2 regions of the Streptomyces pactum genome follow, and region 2 is predicted to be linked to the other one. Evidence: riboswitches for the same ligand, from Rfam matches in the RefSeq annotation. Region 2 holds a riboswitch; the other holds the start of a gene.
The links. A riboswitch is a leader RNA that binds a small molecule or an ion and turns the genes downstream of it on or off. The one in region 2 is predicted to bind cobalamin.

Region 1 (7,164 bases), 1.6 Mb from region 2:
TACGACGAACCGTGGGGCTGGATGCAGCCCACCCGGCACGCCTACGGCGCCCTGCTCCTGGAACGGGGCCGGGTCGCGGAGGCCGAGGCGGTGTACCGGGCCGACCTGGGGCTCGACGACACCCTTCCCCGCCCCCTGCAGCACCCCGGCAACGTCTGGGCCCTGCACGGACTCCACGAGTGCCTGGTGCGGCTGGGTAGGCCGGGGGAGGCGCGGATCGTGGCACAGCAGTTGAAGTTCGCCACCGCCCTGGCCGACGTACCCGTCGAGGCTTCCTGCTTCTGCCGCCTCGACACCTCCCCGGCCGACGGCGGTGCGGGCGGCTGCTGCGCCACGGACCACTGACCGGCACAACACCGGACGCGGGACACCGGGCCCGGCTCGCCGTCGCCGCCGGCCACGCCCGCGGAAGCGCCGGTGACCGGTCCGGGTGGCACCGGCACGACCGGCGCCTCTATACGATGTCGCCTCGGACGGACATCGGACGGGCAAGGGACTGCGGCGGAAGGAGACGGGCCGTGACAGATCACCGGCGTCCGCGGCGGCGGGGGCAGGGCGAGCTGGAGGCGCTGGTGCTGTCGGCGCTGCGCGAGGCGGACGGCCCCGCGACGGCCGGCTGGGTGCAGAAGCGCCTGGGCGGCGACCTCGCCTACACCACGGTGATCACGATCCTGACCAGGCTGCTGGAGAAGGGCGCGGTCGGCCGCGAGCGCGCGGGCCGGTCCTTCGCCTGGACACCCGCCTCGGACCAGGCGGGCCTGGCCGCGCGCAAGATGCGCAAGGTGCTGGACGCCGAGAGCGACCGGGAAGCGGTGCTGGCCAGCTTCGTGATCGGCCTCGACCCGGACGACGAGCGGCTGCTGCGCGAACTGCTGGGGCACGCGCCCGAGGCGGGGGACGGCTGACGCCGCACGGCCGTTTTCGTCTTTCTGCCGCTGGTTCTGCCGTTGACGGCATGGCCGATCGGGGTGATGGTGGTCGGCACCGCGGAGGTGCCGGGCAACCCCCTGCGCGGTGCGGACGAGTCCTGCACCGTCAACGTCTCGGCCGAGGTCGTCCGCGGCAACGTGAAGACCGTCCGGGCGGCGCCGGGGGCGGTCGGGCAGTCGGCCGCCCCCGAAGGCGTGGTGACCCTGTGGTAGCTTGCGGGAGCCAGTCGAACCCACCTGGTGGGTCAGGGAATCCGGTGCGAATCCGGAGCTGACGCGCAGCGGTGAGGGGGACGGGCGGGACAAGAGCCACTGGACGGCGGGAGCCGTCCGGGAAGGCGTTCCGTCCGGTCGATCCCGAGTCCGAAGACCTGCTGGCACCCGCGCCGCGCACGGCGCGGGCCGCACCGTACGAACGGGCTTCGCGTATGAGCCCTCGACGCCAGAGGATCTTCCTTGCCCGCAGCGTGCCCCGCCGCCTCCCGACGCCTGCTCCGTTCCCGCCGCTCGTCCCGCGGCCCGGCCCTGCTCGTCTCCGTCGCCCTGCTGGCGGCCGGGTGCGGCTCCACAGCGACCACCACCGACTCCGCCGTACCGGCCGAGGCCGCCGGTTACCCCCGCACCGTCACCGACTGCGGGTACCGGGTGGAGGTCGGCGCGCCGCCCCGGCGGGCGGTCTCCCTCAACCAGGGCACCACCGAGATCCTGCTGTCGCTCGGCCTGGCCGACCGGATGGCGGGCACCGCCACCTGGACCGACCCGGTCATGAAGGGCCTGGAGAAGGCTAACGCCGGCGTGCCCAGACTCGCCGACGACATGCCCTCCTTCGAGAAGGTCCTGGACGCCGAACCCGACTTCGTCGCCGCCTCCTTCGCCTCCACGCTCGGCCCCGGCGGCGTGGCAACGCGCGAGCAGTTCGACGAACTCGGCGTACCGGCCTACCTGTCCCCGTCCGACTGCGCCGGCAAGGACAACGGCGGCGACGGCGACGGCGTCCGCAGCAAGGCCCTGACGATGGACACCGTCTACGGCGAAGTCCGCGACCTCGCCCGGATCTTCGACGTCGAGCAGCGTGGCGAGGAACTGGTCGCCGACCTGAAGGCCCGGGTCGAGAAGGCCACGTCGGGCGTCGACGCCTCCGGTGTCACCCTCATGTACTGGTTCGCCAACTCCACCTCGCCCTACCTGGCGGGCTGTTGCGGCGCCCCCGGCGTCATGACCCGCGCGGTCGGCGCGAGGAACGTCATGGACGACACCCGTGAGGAGTGGCCGCAGATCGGCTGGGAGACGGTCGCCGACCGTGACCCCGACGTCCTGGTCATCGGCGACCTCACCCGCAGGTCGCAATCGGCCGAGACCGCCGCGAAGAAGATCGAGTTCCTGGAGTCCGACCCCGTCACCAGGAACATGACCGCCGTCAGGAAGAAGCGCTACGTGCTCCTCAGCGGGCAGGCCATGAACCCCACCATCCGCACCGTCGAGGGCGTGGAGAAGGTGGCGGCGGCGTTGCGCGCGTACGGCCTCACCAAGTGACGTCCACCGGCCGGGCGGCCCCCGGCATACGCGCGACCGGCCGCACGTACCCGGCGTGGGCGGCGGCCGGACTCCTCGCCCTGTGCGCCTCCGTGGCCGTCGCCGTCACCATCGGCCCGGCGGACATCGGCGTCGGCGAGGTGTGGTCGGTGGTCGCCGCCCACCTCGGCGGGGGCAGCCCCGGCGTCGACGTCACGCCCCTGCGCGACGGCATCGTCTGGAACCTGCGGCTGCCCCGCACCCTCCTCGCCGCGGTGTGCGGCGCCGGACTCGCCGTGTGCGGCGCCGTACTCCAGTCCCTGCTGCGCAACCCGCTCGCCGACCCCTTCGTGCTGGGCGTCTCCTCCGGCGCCTCGACCGGTGCCGTCCTGGTCGTCGTACTCGGTGTGGGCGGCGGCGCCCTGTCCCTGCCGGGCGGGGCGTTCGTCGGGGCCGTGTGCTCGTTCGCGCTGGTGATGCTGCTCAGCCACAGCCTCGGCGGAACCCCCGACCGGGTGGTGCTCGCCGGCGTGGCGGCCATGCAGATGTTCTCCGCGCTCACCTCGTTCGTCGTGATGACCGCGGCCGACGCCGAGACCACCCGCGGCGTACTGTTCTGGCTGCTCGGCTCGCTCGGCGGGGCTGACTGGACGGACGTGTGGACGGGGGCGGCGGCCCTGGCCGTGGTGCTGGCCGTGTGCCTCGGATACGCCGGGACGCTGGACGCCTTCGCGTTCGGCCAGGAGGCGGCGGCCACGCTCGGCGTCCACCTGGCCCGTACCCGGCTGGTACTGCTGTGCGCGACCGCGCTGCTCACCGCCGCCCTGGTCGCCTCCGCCGGTGCCATCGGCTTCGTCGGACTGGTGCTGCCGCACGCCGTACGGGCGGTGACCGGCCCCGGACACGCCCGGCTGCTGCCGGTCTGCGCGCTCGCCGGGGCGGTGTTCCTGGTGTGGGCCGACACCCTGGCGCGTACCGTCCTGGAACCCCAGGAGATCCCGGTGGGGGTGGTGACCTCGATGATCGGTGTGCCCGCGTTCGTCCTCGTCCTGTACCGCACCCGGAGGATCCGGTGACACTGAGGGCCGAGCGGGTCTCCCGCGCCGCCGGCGGGCGGCTCATTCTGGACGGCGTCGGCCTGAGCCCCCGGCCCGGCGCCATGACGGGCCTGCTCGGTCCCAACGGCTCGGGGAAGTCCACGCTGCTGCGGCTGCTCGCCGGCGTCCTGGCCCCGGCCGGCGGCGTCGTCACCCTCGACGGCCGCCCGCTGGACCGGGTGGGCCGCCGGGACGTGGCCCGGCGCGTGGCGGTGGTCGAGCAGCAGGCCGACACACAGGTCGAACTCACCGTCCGGGACGTGGTCCGGCTCGGCCGGATCCCGCACCGCCGTGCCTGGACGCCGACGTCGACGGCGGACGAGGAGGCGGTCACGGACGCCCTGGAACGCACCGCTCTGGCCGGGCAGGCGGACCGGCTGTGGCACACCCTGTCCGGTGGTGAACGCCAGCGCGTCCAGATCGCCCGCGCCCTCGCCCAGCGGCCACGCGAACTCCTGCTGGACGAACCGACCAACCACCTCGACATCCAGCACCAGCTCGACGTGCTGTCCCTCGTCGCCGCACTGCCCGTCACCAGCGTCGTCGCCCTGCACGACCTGAACCTCGCGGCGATGTACTGCGACCACCTCGTGGTGCTGTCCGAGGGGCGGGTCGTCGCCTCCGGCGATCCCGCGGAGGTCCTGACCGCGGACCTCGTCGCCGATGTGTACCGGGTGCGCGCCGAGGTCGGCCACGGCCCGGGCGGCCGCCCGCACGTCCGCTTCCTCGGCACCCTGACGGCCAAGCCCCCGAGCCGGGCCCTGACCCGCCCCGGGCGGGCGACCGAGGACGACCGTACTGCCTGAGCAATGCGGGAGTGCCTGAGCAATGCGGGAGTACCTGAGCAAGGCGGGAGTGCCGGCATGGCGCGCACGCGCAAGCCGCCGTCCGCCCCAGCGGCCCCGGCCGGCCTGTCCGCACGCATGTCCCCCCGGCACGTATGTCTCCCGGTCGTCGGTTCCCCGGGTCGTGGGTCCCGCGGTCGTAAGGTCGTGAAGTCCGCGGTCGTGAGGTCCGCGGTCGTGGGTCCCGCGGTCGTGGGTCCCGCGGTCGTGAGGCCCGAGGTGCGGGACCGCCCGTCGTGCGGGCGTGCCGTACGTCCTGCTCACCGTCGGCGCCGACCGCCCGGCGGAGCTCCCGCGGAGCACGCCGCGGCCGGCGGGCCACCGGGTCGTGCCGGCGCGGGGCGGCGCCCGGATGCGTGGCCCGGCTGACCGAGCGGTGCTTCGATCCGGCCGTCCTCGACGTGACGCCGCCTGATCCCGCACCGGCTCGGCGGCAGGACCGGCAGGCTCGCCGGACCCGTCCGGCCTCCCGTACTCCTGCTCGACGGCGAGATCCTCGGCAGCACGCGGTCCGGCGCTGGCGGCGGGCCGGTGCAGACGGCGGAGGCCCCCACCGCCGAGCGCTTGGTCCGCGCGGCCGAGCCGCGGGCGGAAAGCCAGCGTCCCGTCGGCTCCGGACGCCCGCCTTCCCGCGCGCCGCGAGCCCTGGGGCACCCGCGCGCCCACGGCCCGGCCGCCCGGTCGTTCACCCACCGCCGGGGAAGCGCCGGGCGGGTCAGTCCATCAGTCCGGCGGCGAGCGTGGCCCCCAGCTCCCAGCAGGCCTCCAGATCGGCCTTTCCGGGCTCGCCGGCCACGCTCACCACCGGGGCCGCGCGCTGCCAGGCGAGGCCCGTCGTGACCGACTCGACGGCGCGCACCGCGCCGGTGGTGTCGCTGCCGCCGTGCACGTAGTAGCCGAAGGGCCGGCCCCGCGTGTCGTCCAGGCAGGGGTAGTAGACCTGGTCGAAGAAGTGCTTCAGTGCCCCGGACATGTAGCCGAGGTTCGCCGGGGTGCCCAGCAGGTACCCGTCGGCCTCCAGCACGTCGACGGCGGTCGCCGCCAGCGCCGCCCGCCGGACCACCCGCACCCCCTCGATCTCCGGCGCGGTCGCCCCGGACACGACGGCTTCCAGCATCGCCCGGCAGTTCGGCGACGGCGTGTGATGCACGATCAGCAAAGTGGCCACAACCGAAGCCTGCCGTCCGGCGCCCCCGTCCCGCAAGGAACGCCACCCGGTGCCCGCCCCGCCGGCGGCGCGGGCTACGGGACGCGGTCCGGCCGGGCCCGGGCGCCGGAGGTACAGTCGGCTCGCCGCTCAGCCCGTGCCGGACCGGGCGCCGCGGCCCGATGTTTCCTCGTCGTGATCCGGCCAGGGAATACCATGACAAGTACGCAGCAACCGTCCAAACCGGCCCCGGCGGCCCCGAAGACCCCGGCTACGCCCGCTGCCGCCGGCGCCGCTGCGTCCGGCGACGAGCGCGTCACGCGGATAAGACGGCGTCTGGAGCGGCTGATCGGGATCGCGGCGACCGAGGGCAACGCGCTGACGGTCCTGCGCAACGGGGACGAGATCTTCGCCGCCATGCTGGCCGCGATCGGCAGTGCCGAGCACACGGTGGACATGATGACGTTCGTGTACTGGAAGGGCGACATCGCCCGCCGCTTCGCCGAGGCCCTCGCGGAGCGGGCGCGTGCCGGGATACGGGTGCGGCTGCTGCTGGACGGGTTCGGCAGCCGGCTGATCGAGGCCGAGCAACTGCGGACGATGGAACGGGCCGGGGTGCAGGTGGCGTGGTTCCGCAAGCCGCTGTACCTCTCGCCGCTCAAGCAGAACCACCGCTGCCACCGCAAGGTCCTCGTCGTCGACGAGGAGACCGCCTTCACCGGCGGAGTGGGGATCGCCGAGGAGTGGTGCGGCGACGCGCGCAATCCGCACGAGTGGCGTGACACCCACGTCGAGGTCCGGGGCCCCGCGGTGGACGGCGTCGCCGCGGCCTTCGCACAGAACTGGGCGGAGTGCCACGACGAGCTCTTCGACGACCGGGACCGGTTCGTCACGCACCCGCACCAGGGCGACGCGGTCGTCCAGGTGGTGCGCGGTTCGGCGAGCTTCGGCTGGCAGGACATGCAGACCCTGCTCCGCGTGATGCTGGAGTCGGCCGAGGAACGTGTCCGTCTGGCCACCGCGTACTTCTCACCCGACGCGTACTTCGTCGAGCTGCTGTGCGCCGCCGCGCGGCGCGGGGTCGAGGTGGAGATCGTGCTGCCCGGGCCGCACACCGACAAGCGGGTCTGCCAACTGGCCGGACAGCACTACTACGAGGACCTCACCGCGTGCGGGGTGCGGATCCACCAGTACCAGCCGACGATGATGCACGCCAAGATCGTCACCGTCGACCGCGTCGCCGCCCTGATCGGCTCGACCAACTTCAACCGCCGTTCGCTCGACCACGACGAGGAGGTCATGCTCGCCGTGCTGGACCCGGAGTTCACCGCGACACTGGACGAGCACTTCGAGGCGGACGTCGCGGCCAGCACACTGATCCGGGCGGGCAGGTGGAAGAGACGCTCCGCCCTCCAGCGGGCCCGTGAGGTCGCCGTCCGGCCCCTGCGCCGGTTCCTGTGAGGGTCGCCCCGCCGCTCTCCTCCGCCCGCGTCCTCGCCGAAGCCGTCCGGGAGCGGGCCCGGTGAAGGCCCGTCCCGGACGGCCGCTCCGTCCCCGGACTACGGCCGGGCGTCCAGCCAGCTCATCTTGTGTCCGTAGAGCACACGCTGGCAGTAGTCCGTGCCGACCGGGTC
Region 2 (7,164 bases):
CACTACGAGGGACGGCCGTGGCGCAGGCCTCGCTCCGACTGGTCGATGGGCTGGCTGCCCGCGCTCGCGCGGGTCGTGGGCCGCACCCGCCTCGCGCCGGTCGTCAACGCGCTCACGCACGCTCCGCTGCTGTCGAAGGCCGCGGTGGCCGTCGCGGGGGTGGCGGACCGTGAGGTGCCGCTGTTCGCGGAGCAGACCTTCGAGCAGTGGTTCGCTCACCACGAGCCGGACGGCGACGGGCGGCGCGGAACGGTGCTGCTGTGGCCGGACACCTTCACGAACCATTTCCATCCGCACATCGGGCGGGCGGCGGTCCGGGTGCTGGAACACGCCGGCTGGCGGGTGGAGCTGCCGGCCGAGCCGCTGTGCTGCGGACTGACCTGGATCTCCACCGGGCAGCTCGGGACGGCGCGGAAGATCCTGACCCGGACCGTGCGAGGGCTGGCCGAGCACGTGCGGGCGGGCGGCCTGGTGGTGGCGCTGGAGCCGAGCTGCACGGCCGTGTTCCGGGCGGACGCGGCGGAGATGTTCCCCGGCGACCAGGACGTGCTGAGGCTGCGCGACCAGACGGTGACGCTGTCGGAGCTGCTCACCGAGCACTCCCCCGGCTACGAGCCGCCGCGGGTGCCCGAGCGGTCCGCGCGGGCGCTGGCCCAGGTGCACTGCCACCAGCACGCGATCATGGGCTGGGACGCCGACCGCGAACTGCTGGGGCGGGCCGGGGTGGACGCCGAGCGGCTGGACTCCGGCTGCTGCGGGCTGGCCGGCAACTTCGGCTTCGAGCGCGGCCACCTGGACGTCAGCGAGGCGTGCGCGGAGCGGGTGCTGCTGCCGAGGCTGCGGGAGGAGGACGAGGCGACCGTCGTGCTCGCCGACGGGTTCAGCTGCCGCACCCAGATCCACGAGTTCGACAGCGGCGGCCACGAGGGCGTGCACCTGGCGGAGCTGCTGGCCTCGGCGCTCCCCGACGCCTCGGGCGACCCGGACGTGCCGGGCAGCGCGTACGGCACCGCGCCCGGCGCCCGGCCGGTGTCCCCGGGCCGCCGGGCCAAGTCCCTGGCCCTCGCGGGCACGGGGCTGGCCGCCGCCGGCGCGGCGACGGCACTGACGCGAGCTCTGCGACGCCGCTGAGGCGGACACCCGCCACCGGACACCACGCGTCACGAGACGCCACAGGCCCCGGACACCCGGCCCGGGCCCCGCGCCCCGGCCCAGGCCCCTGAACCCCGCCGGGCGCGGGGCCGGCCGCCGCCGGCGCGGCGACGGCGCCGGTGCGACGCGCGGGGCTCGCGGGGCGCGACGTCGCGGGCCCCGGCCGCCGGCGCGCCGACGCCCCGCCCGGTGCTCGGCGAGGCGTCGGCGCGCTCGCGGTAGTTCAGGCCCGTCGGCCGGCCTGGTCCTGGCGGCTGGCCAGGGCCCAGATCACGAACACGTCGATCGCCATCATGATCACGGACCAGACGGGCGCGTACGGCAGGAAGAGGAACTGGGCGACGAGGCTCAGCGAGGCCAGGACGATGCCCGCGAAACGCGCCCAGGACATGTCCTTGAGCAGGCCGTAACCGGTGGCGAGAACGAGGGCGCCCAGGATGACGTGGATGATGCCCCAGCCGGTGAGGTTGAGTTCGTAGACGTAGCTGCCGACGCGGGCGTACACGTCGTCCTCGGCGATGGCCGCGATGCCCTGCAGGACGGCGAGGGCGCCGTTCAGCAGCATCAGTACGCCCGCGAAGACGACACCCCCGGTCACCCAGTCGCTGGTGCGGTCCGCCGATCGCGGGGGCCACGGGCCGTCGGCGCCGTGGGTCGGCCTGCCGGGAGAGGGTGCGGCGTGCTGGCTCATGAGCGGAGTCCTTTCTGCGTGTCCCCGTACGGGCCTGCGCCCACCGGCACCCCGGGGGCGCCGACAGGACACTCCGAGCCTGCGGGCACCCGACCCGCGCGGCCATGCGGGCCCGCCGGACGGGTGAACCGGGTGCGAGCGCGTCCCGCCGCCCGGTCACCGGGCACGGCATCGTGCGCGTGCGACCCTCCCCCGCCTCGCGTTTACTGAAGCGCACATGCGAACGCGCGCGACGTAGACGTAGGCGGACGGAGGAGGGCCCGTGACCTCTCGGCCCGAGCCGGCGAACGCGGTGCCGGCCCGGGCCGAGCAGTCCCTGCGGCGCACCCTGCTCGGCCCCGGCTATCTGCGGTTGTTGCTGCTGTGCGTGCTGCTGGGCGTGCCCATCGCGCTGGCCTGCTTCTTCTTCGTCGGTCTCCAGCACGAGTTCCAGCACTGGGTGTGGACGTCGCTGCCGGAGGCGGCCGGGTACGACGCCCCGCCCTGGTGGTGGCCGCTGCCCGCGCTGGTGCTGGCCGGGCTGGTCCTGGCGCCGATCGTGACCCGGTTGCCGGGTGGCGGCGGCCATCTGCCGGTGAACGGGCTGGGCGGCGCGCCCGTCGGCCCGCGCGCGCTGCCCGGCGCCGTCCTGGCGGCACTCGCCACGCTGCCGCTCGGTGTGGTGCTGGGCCCTGAGGCCCCGCTGATGGCCGTCGGCAGCGGGCTCGCCCTGCTGGCGGTGCGGCGGGCGGGGGCGGCCGGAGACCCGAGGGCGAGCGCGATCCTGGCGACGGCCGGCTCCACCGCGGCGATCTCCACCATCCTCGGCGGACCGGTGGCGGCGGCGGTGCTGCTCATCGAGGGGGCGGGCCTCGGCGGTGCGCAGTTGGTCGTCCTGCTGTTGCCCTGTCTGCTGGCCAGCGCGGCGGGCGCCGTGGTCTTCACCGGCTTCGGTCAGTGGACCGGCCTGAAGATCGGCGGGCTGGCCCTGCACGACGTGCCGCCGGGCGCCAACCCGGACGCGGGCGACTTCCTGTGGGGCGTGCCCACGGCGGCACTGATCGCCGTACTGGTCACGCTGGCCCGCGAGCTGGGCCACCGCACCGTCTCCTGGACACGGCACCGCACCGCCGTCCGCACCGTGGCCTGCGCCACGGCGGTCGGCGTCTGCATCGCCGCGTACGCTCTGATCACCGGGCGTTCCCCGGCGGAGGCGGCGCTGTCCGGACAGGCCACCCTCGCTCGGCTCGCCGCGGACCCGCACGCCTGGTCCGTGGGCGCGCTGGTCGCGCTCGTCGTCTGCAAGGGACTGGCCTGGGGCATCGCGCTGGGCAGCCTGCGCGGCGGCCCGATCTTCCCGGCCGTACTGCTGGGCACGGCGACGGCCATGGCCTGCTCCGGCCTCCCCGGCTTCGGCGCGACCCCGGCCCTCGCCCTCGGGATCTCCGCCGCGTCGGCCGCGGTGACCGGGTTGCCGCTGGCCAGCTCCGTGCTGGCGGTGCTGCTGGTCGGCGGGGACGCGTACGACCAGATGCCGCTGATCGTCACCGCGTCGGTCGTCGCCTTCGTCGTCGCCCAACTGGTGCACCGGACCGGACCGGACCGGAAACCGGGCCCGGGATCGGCATCGGGCCCGGCCACGGAGACGGCACGGTGACAAAGCGCCGGGCCGCAGCGGGGCGTACGGACCGCACAGGCCGCACAGGCCGCACCCGACCGCGTGCCGCCGCCTGGCGTGCGGCCCTGCCCTGGCTGGTGCGGGCCGGTATCGCGGCCGTCGTGGTCGTGGCCTACTTCCTGCTTCCCCTCGACCTTCTGGGCCCGCGGCGGCCCGTGCTGAGCTGGCTGCTGTTCGCCCTGCTGCTGACCGCCGTGGCGGCGCTGCTGCTCCGGCAGATCCGCCACGTCCTCCTCGAGCGCCCGGACACCCGGCCCGGTGTGGTCATCACCCTGCTGATCGTCCTGTCCGTGCACGTCTTCTCGGCCGCGTACTACGCCCTCGCCAAGCAGCCGGACGAGTTCACCGGCCTGCGCACCCGCGTCGACGCGCTGTACTTCACCGTGGTCACGCTCGCCACCGTCGGCTACGGGGACATCACGCCGCGGGGCCAGGCCGCGCGGGTCGTGACGGTGCTGCAGATCACCTACAGCTTCGTGTTCCTCACCGCCGCCGCCACCGCGCTGGCCCAGCGGATGCGCGACGTGGTGGTCCGGCGGACGGAGCGGGACCGGTCCGGCTGACGGGGCGTGGACCCGCAGGTGCCGCCGCGTCACCCTCCCGACTGGGCCTCCGGGCGCCGGCCGGCCCGGAGGCCCGCTTGTCACCACCCTTGAGGGAGCACTACTGTCGCCACGCCTTGGTGAACGGGAAATCCGGTGTGATGCCGGTGCGGCCCTCGCCACTGTGAATCGGGAAGTCCGGCTCCGGCCCTCACGGGCAGCCACTGGGTCCTCGTGACCCGGGAAGGCGGAGCACGGGCGGTGGTACCCGTAAGCCAGGAGACCGGCCAAGGCGCGTCGTCCATCCACGAGGTGCTGGAGAGGGTCTGCTGAGCCATGCACATAGCCGAGGGCTTTCTGCCACCGGCGCACGCGATCGCCTGGGGTGTCGCGTCCGCGCCGTTCGTCGTACACGGAGTACGTTCACTCACCCGTGAGGTCAGGGAGCATCCGGAGAGCACCTTGCTCCTCGGCGCCTCCGGGGCCTTCACGTTCGTCCTGTCGGCGCTGAAACTGCCGTCCGTCACCGGGAGTTGTTCGCACCCGACCGGAACCGGCCTGGGCGCCATCCTCTTCCGTCCGCCGGTCATGGCGGTGCTGGGCACCATCACCCTGCTCTTCCAGGCGCTGCTGCTGGCGCACGGCGGGCTGACCACGCTCGGCGCCAACGTCTTCTCGATGGCGGTCGTCGGCCCCTGGGCCGGGTACGGCGTCTACCGGCTGCTGCGCCGGTACGACGTGCCGCTGATGGTCACGGTGTTCTGCGGGGCGTTCGTCGCCGACCTGTCCACCTACTGCGTCACCAGCGTGCAGTTGGCGCTGGCGTTCCCGGACCCGGGCAGCGGGTTCCTGGGCGCGCTCGGCAAGTTCGGGTCCATCTTCGCCGTCACGCAGATCCCGCTCGCGGTGAGCGAGGGGCTGCTCACGGTGGTCGTGATGCGGCTGCTGGTGCAGTCCAGCAAGGGTGAACTCGCCCGGCTGGGCGTCCTGTCGGCCAAGTCCGGCAAGACCACGTCCGGTGAGCCGGAGGCGGTGGCCCGATGAGCCGCAACGCGAAGATCAACGCCCTGCTGCTGCTCGCGGTGGCCGTGCTCGCGGTGCTGCCCCTGGTACTGGGGCTCGGCGACCACAAGGAGGAGCCGTTCGCCGGCGCCGACGCCGAGGCGGAGACGGCGATCACGGAGATCGAGCCGGACTACGAGCCGTGGTTCTCACCCCTGTACGAGCCGCCGTCCGGGGAGATCGAGTCGGCGCTGTTCGCCGTGCAGGCCGCGATCGGCGCGGGAGTGCTGGCCTACTACTTCGGGCTGCGCCGGGGCCGTCGCCAGGGCGAGGAGCGGGCCGCGGCGGCGCTGCGGGACGCCCCCGCGGGCAGCTTGGCCGCGGGGACGTCCCCCGCGGGCGACGCCCCCACGGGCGACTGAGTGCTGCCGATCGACGCGGCGGCGCACAGCAGTCACTGGCGCCGCCGCCATCCCGTGGACAAGGCCGTGCTCGCACTGGGCCTGACCGTGCTCGCGATCTCGCTGCCGCCCTGGCCCGGGGCGGCGCTGGTCCTGGTGACGGCGCTCGCCGTGCTCCTCGGCCCGGCGCGGGTGCCCGGGCGCCGGCTGTGGCGGGCGTACCGCGTGCCGCTGGGCTTCTGCGTGACCGGCGCGCTGCCGCTGCTGGTGCGGGTCGGTGGCCCGGGCGGGTTCCTGACGGCGGCGGACGGCGGCCCGGTGCGCGCCGGTGAACTGCTGCTGCGTACCTCGGCGGCCTCCCTCGGGGTGCTGCTGTTCGCGTTCACCACGCCGATGTCCGACCTGCTGCCCCGCCTGGTGCGGGCCGGGGTGCCCGCGCCGGTCGTCGACGTGGCGCTGGTGACGTACCGCATGAGCTTCCTGCTGCTGGACTCCGTGCGCCGGGTCAGGGAGGCGCAGGCCTCGCGGCTGGGGCACACCACCCGGGCCGCCGCCTGGCGTTCGCTCGGCGGCCTGGGCGCGACGGCGTTCGTACGGGCCTTCGACCGGGCGGCGCGGCTCCAGACCGGACTGGCGGGGCGCGGCTACGACGGCACCCTGCGCGTCCTGGTGCCCGAGGCCCGCGTCTCGGTGCCCTTCACGGCGGCGAGCGTCGCGCTGCTGGCGGCGCTGGCCGCCCTCACCCTCGTACTGGAAGGGCCGTTGTCGTGAGCGAGTCGACGGAGACGGATTCGGCGGGATCGGCGGCGGGAGCCGAGTCGACGAAGGCGGCGGAGGCAGGGACGGCCCTGGTCGTGCTGCGGGGCGCGTCCTTCGCGTACGAGGAGGGGCCGGACGTGCTCGCCGGCCTGGACTTCACGGTGCGAGAGGGGCGCGCGCTCGCGCTGCTGGGCCGCAACGGCAGCGGCAAGACCACGCTGATGCGGCTGCTCAGCGGCGGACTCAGGCCGCGCACGGGGACGTTGTCGGTCGGCGGGGAGCCGGTGACGTACGACCGCAAGGGACTGACCCGGTTGCGGACCACGGTGCAGTTGGTGGTGCAGGACCCGGACGACCAGTTGTTCGCGGCGTCGGTGGCCCAGGACGTGTCCTTCGGCCCGCTGAACCTGGGCCTGTCCCACACGGAGGTCCGGTCCCGGGTCGGGGAGGCGCTCGCCGCCCTGGACATCACGGCGCTCGCCGACCGGCCCACCCACCTGCTGTCGTACGGGCAGCGCAAGCGGACCGCGATCGCCGGGGCCGTGGCGATGCGGCCCCGGGTGCTGATCCTGGACGAGCCGACCGCCGGACTGGACCCGGACGGCCAGGAACGGCTGCTCGCCACCCTCGACCGGCTCCGCGCGGGCGGCACCACCGTGGTGATGGCCACCCACGACGTCGACCTCGCCCTGCGCTGGTCCGACGACGCCGCCCTGCTCACCCCAGCCGGTGTGCACACCGGCCCGACGGCCCCGACCCTGGCCCGCACCGAACTGCTGCGGCAGGCCGGGCTGCGGCTGCCGTGGGGTGTCGCGGCGGCCCGGCTGCTGCGCGCCCAGGGTCTGCTGGCGGACTCGGCGGCGGGCCCCCGGACCGCGGAGGAGCTGGCCGCCCTGACCGACTGACGGGGTGCCGGGCAGGGCGGCTCGGGCTCACCGGGCCGAGTCGCTGTACTCCGCG

Region 1: linked by a shared signal. The riboswitch ahead of B1H29_RS02595 (ABC transporter substrate-binding protein) and the one ahead of B1H29_RS09110 (energy-coupling factor ABC transporter permease) in region 2 are both predicted to bind cobalamin.

The regions. Positions count from the first base shown of each region.
Region 1 is NZ_CP019724.1:592,115-599,278, reverse strand. Features, by position in the region: gene B1H29_RS02610 (tetratricopeptide repeat protein) at 1-345, shown strand, start outside; gene B1H29_RS02605 (BlaI/MecI/CopY family transcriptional regulator) at 519-905, shown strand; gene B1H29_RS02600 (hypothetical protein) at 948-1,142, shown strand; cobalamin riboswitch at 1,137-1,322, shown strand; gene B1H29_RS02595 (ABC transporter substrate-binding protein) at 1,386-2,462, shown strand; gene B1H29_RS02590 (FecCD family ABC transporter permease) at 2,489-3,517, shown strand; gene B1H29_RS02585 (ABC transporter ATP-binding protein) at 3,514-4,344, shown strand; gene B1H29_RS02580 (flavodoxin family protein) at 5,099-5,551, opposite strand; gene B1H29_RS02575 (phospholipase D-like domain-containing protein) at 5,747-6,991, shown strand; gene B1H29_RS02570 (hypothetical protein) at 7,090-7,164, opposite strand, start outside.
Region 2 is NZ_CP019724.1:2,204,110-2,211,273, forward strand. Features, by position in the region: gene B1H29_RS09090 (FAD-binding and (Fe-S)-binding domain-containing protein) at 1-1,131, shown strand, start outside; gene B1H29_RS09095 (DUF7144 family membrane protein) at 1,376-1,843, opposite strand; gene B1H29_RS09100 (chloride channel protein) at 2,106-3,479, shown strand; gene B1H29_RS09105 (potassium channel family protein) at 3,566-4,063, shown strand; cobalamin riboswitch at 4,164-4,348, shown strand; gene B1H29_RS09110 (energy-coupling factor ABC transporter permease) at 4,379-5,086, shown strand; gene B1H29_RS09115 (energy-coupling factor ABC transporter substrate-binding protein) at 5,083-5,466, shown strand; gene cbiQ (cobalt ECF transporter T component CbiQ) at 5,467-6,216, shown strand; gene B1H29_RS09125 (ATP-binding cassette domain-containing protein) at 6,294-7,109, shown strand; gene B1H29_RS09130 (MFS transporter) at 7,137-7,164, opposite strand, start outside.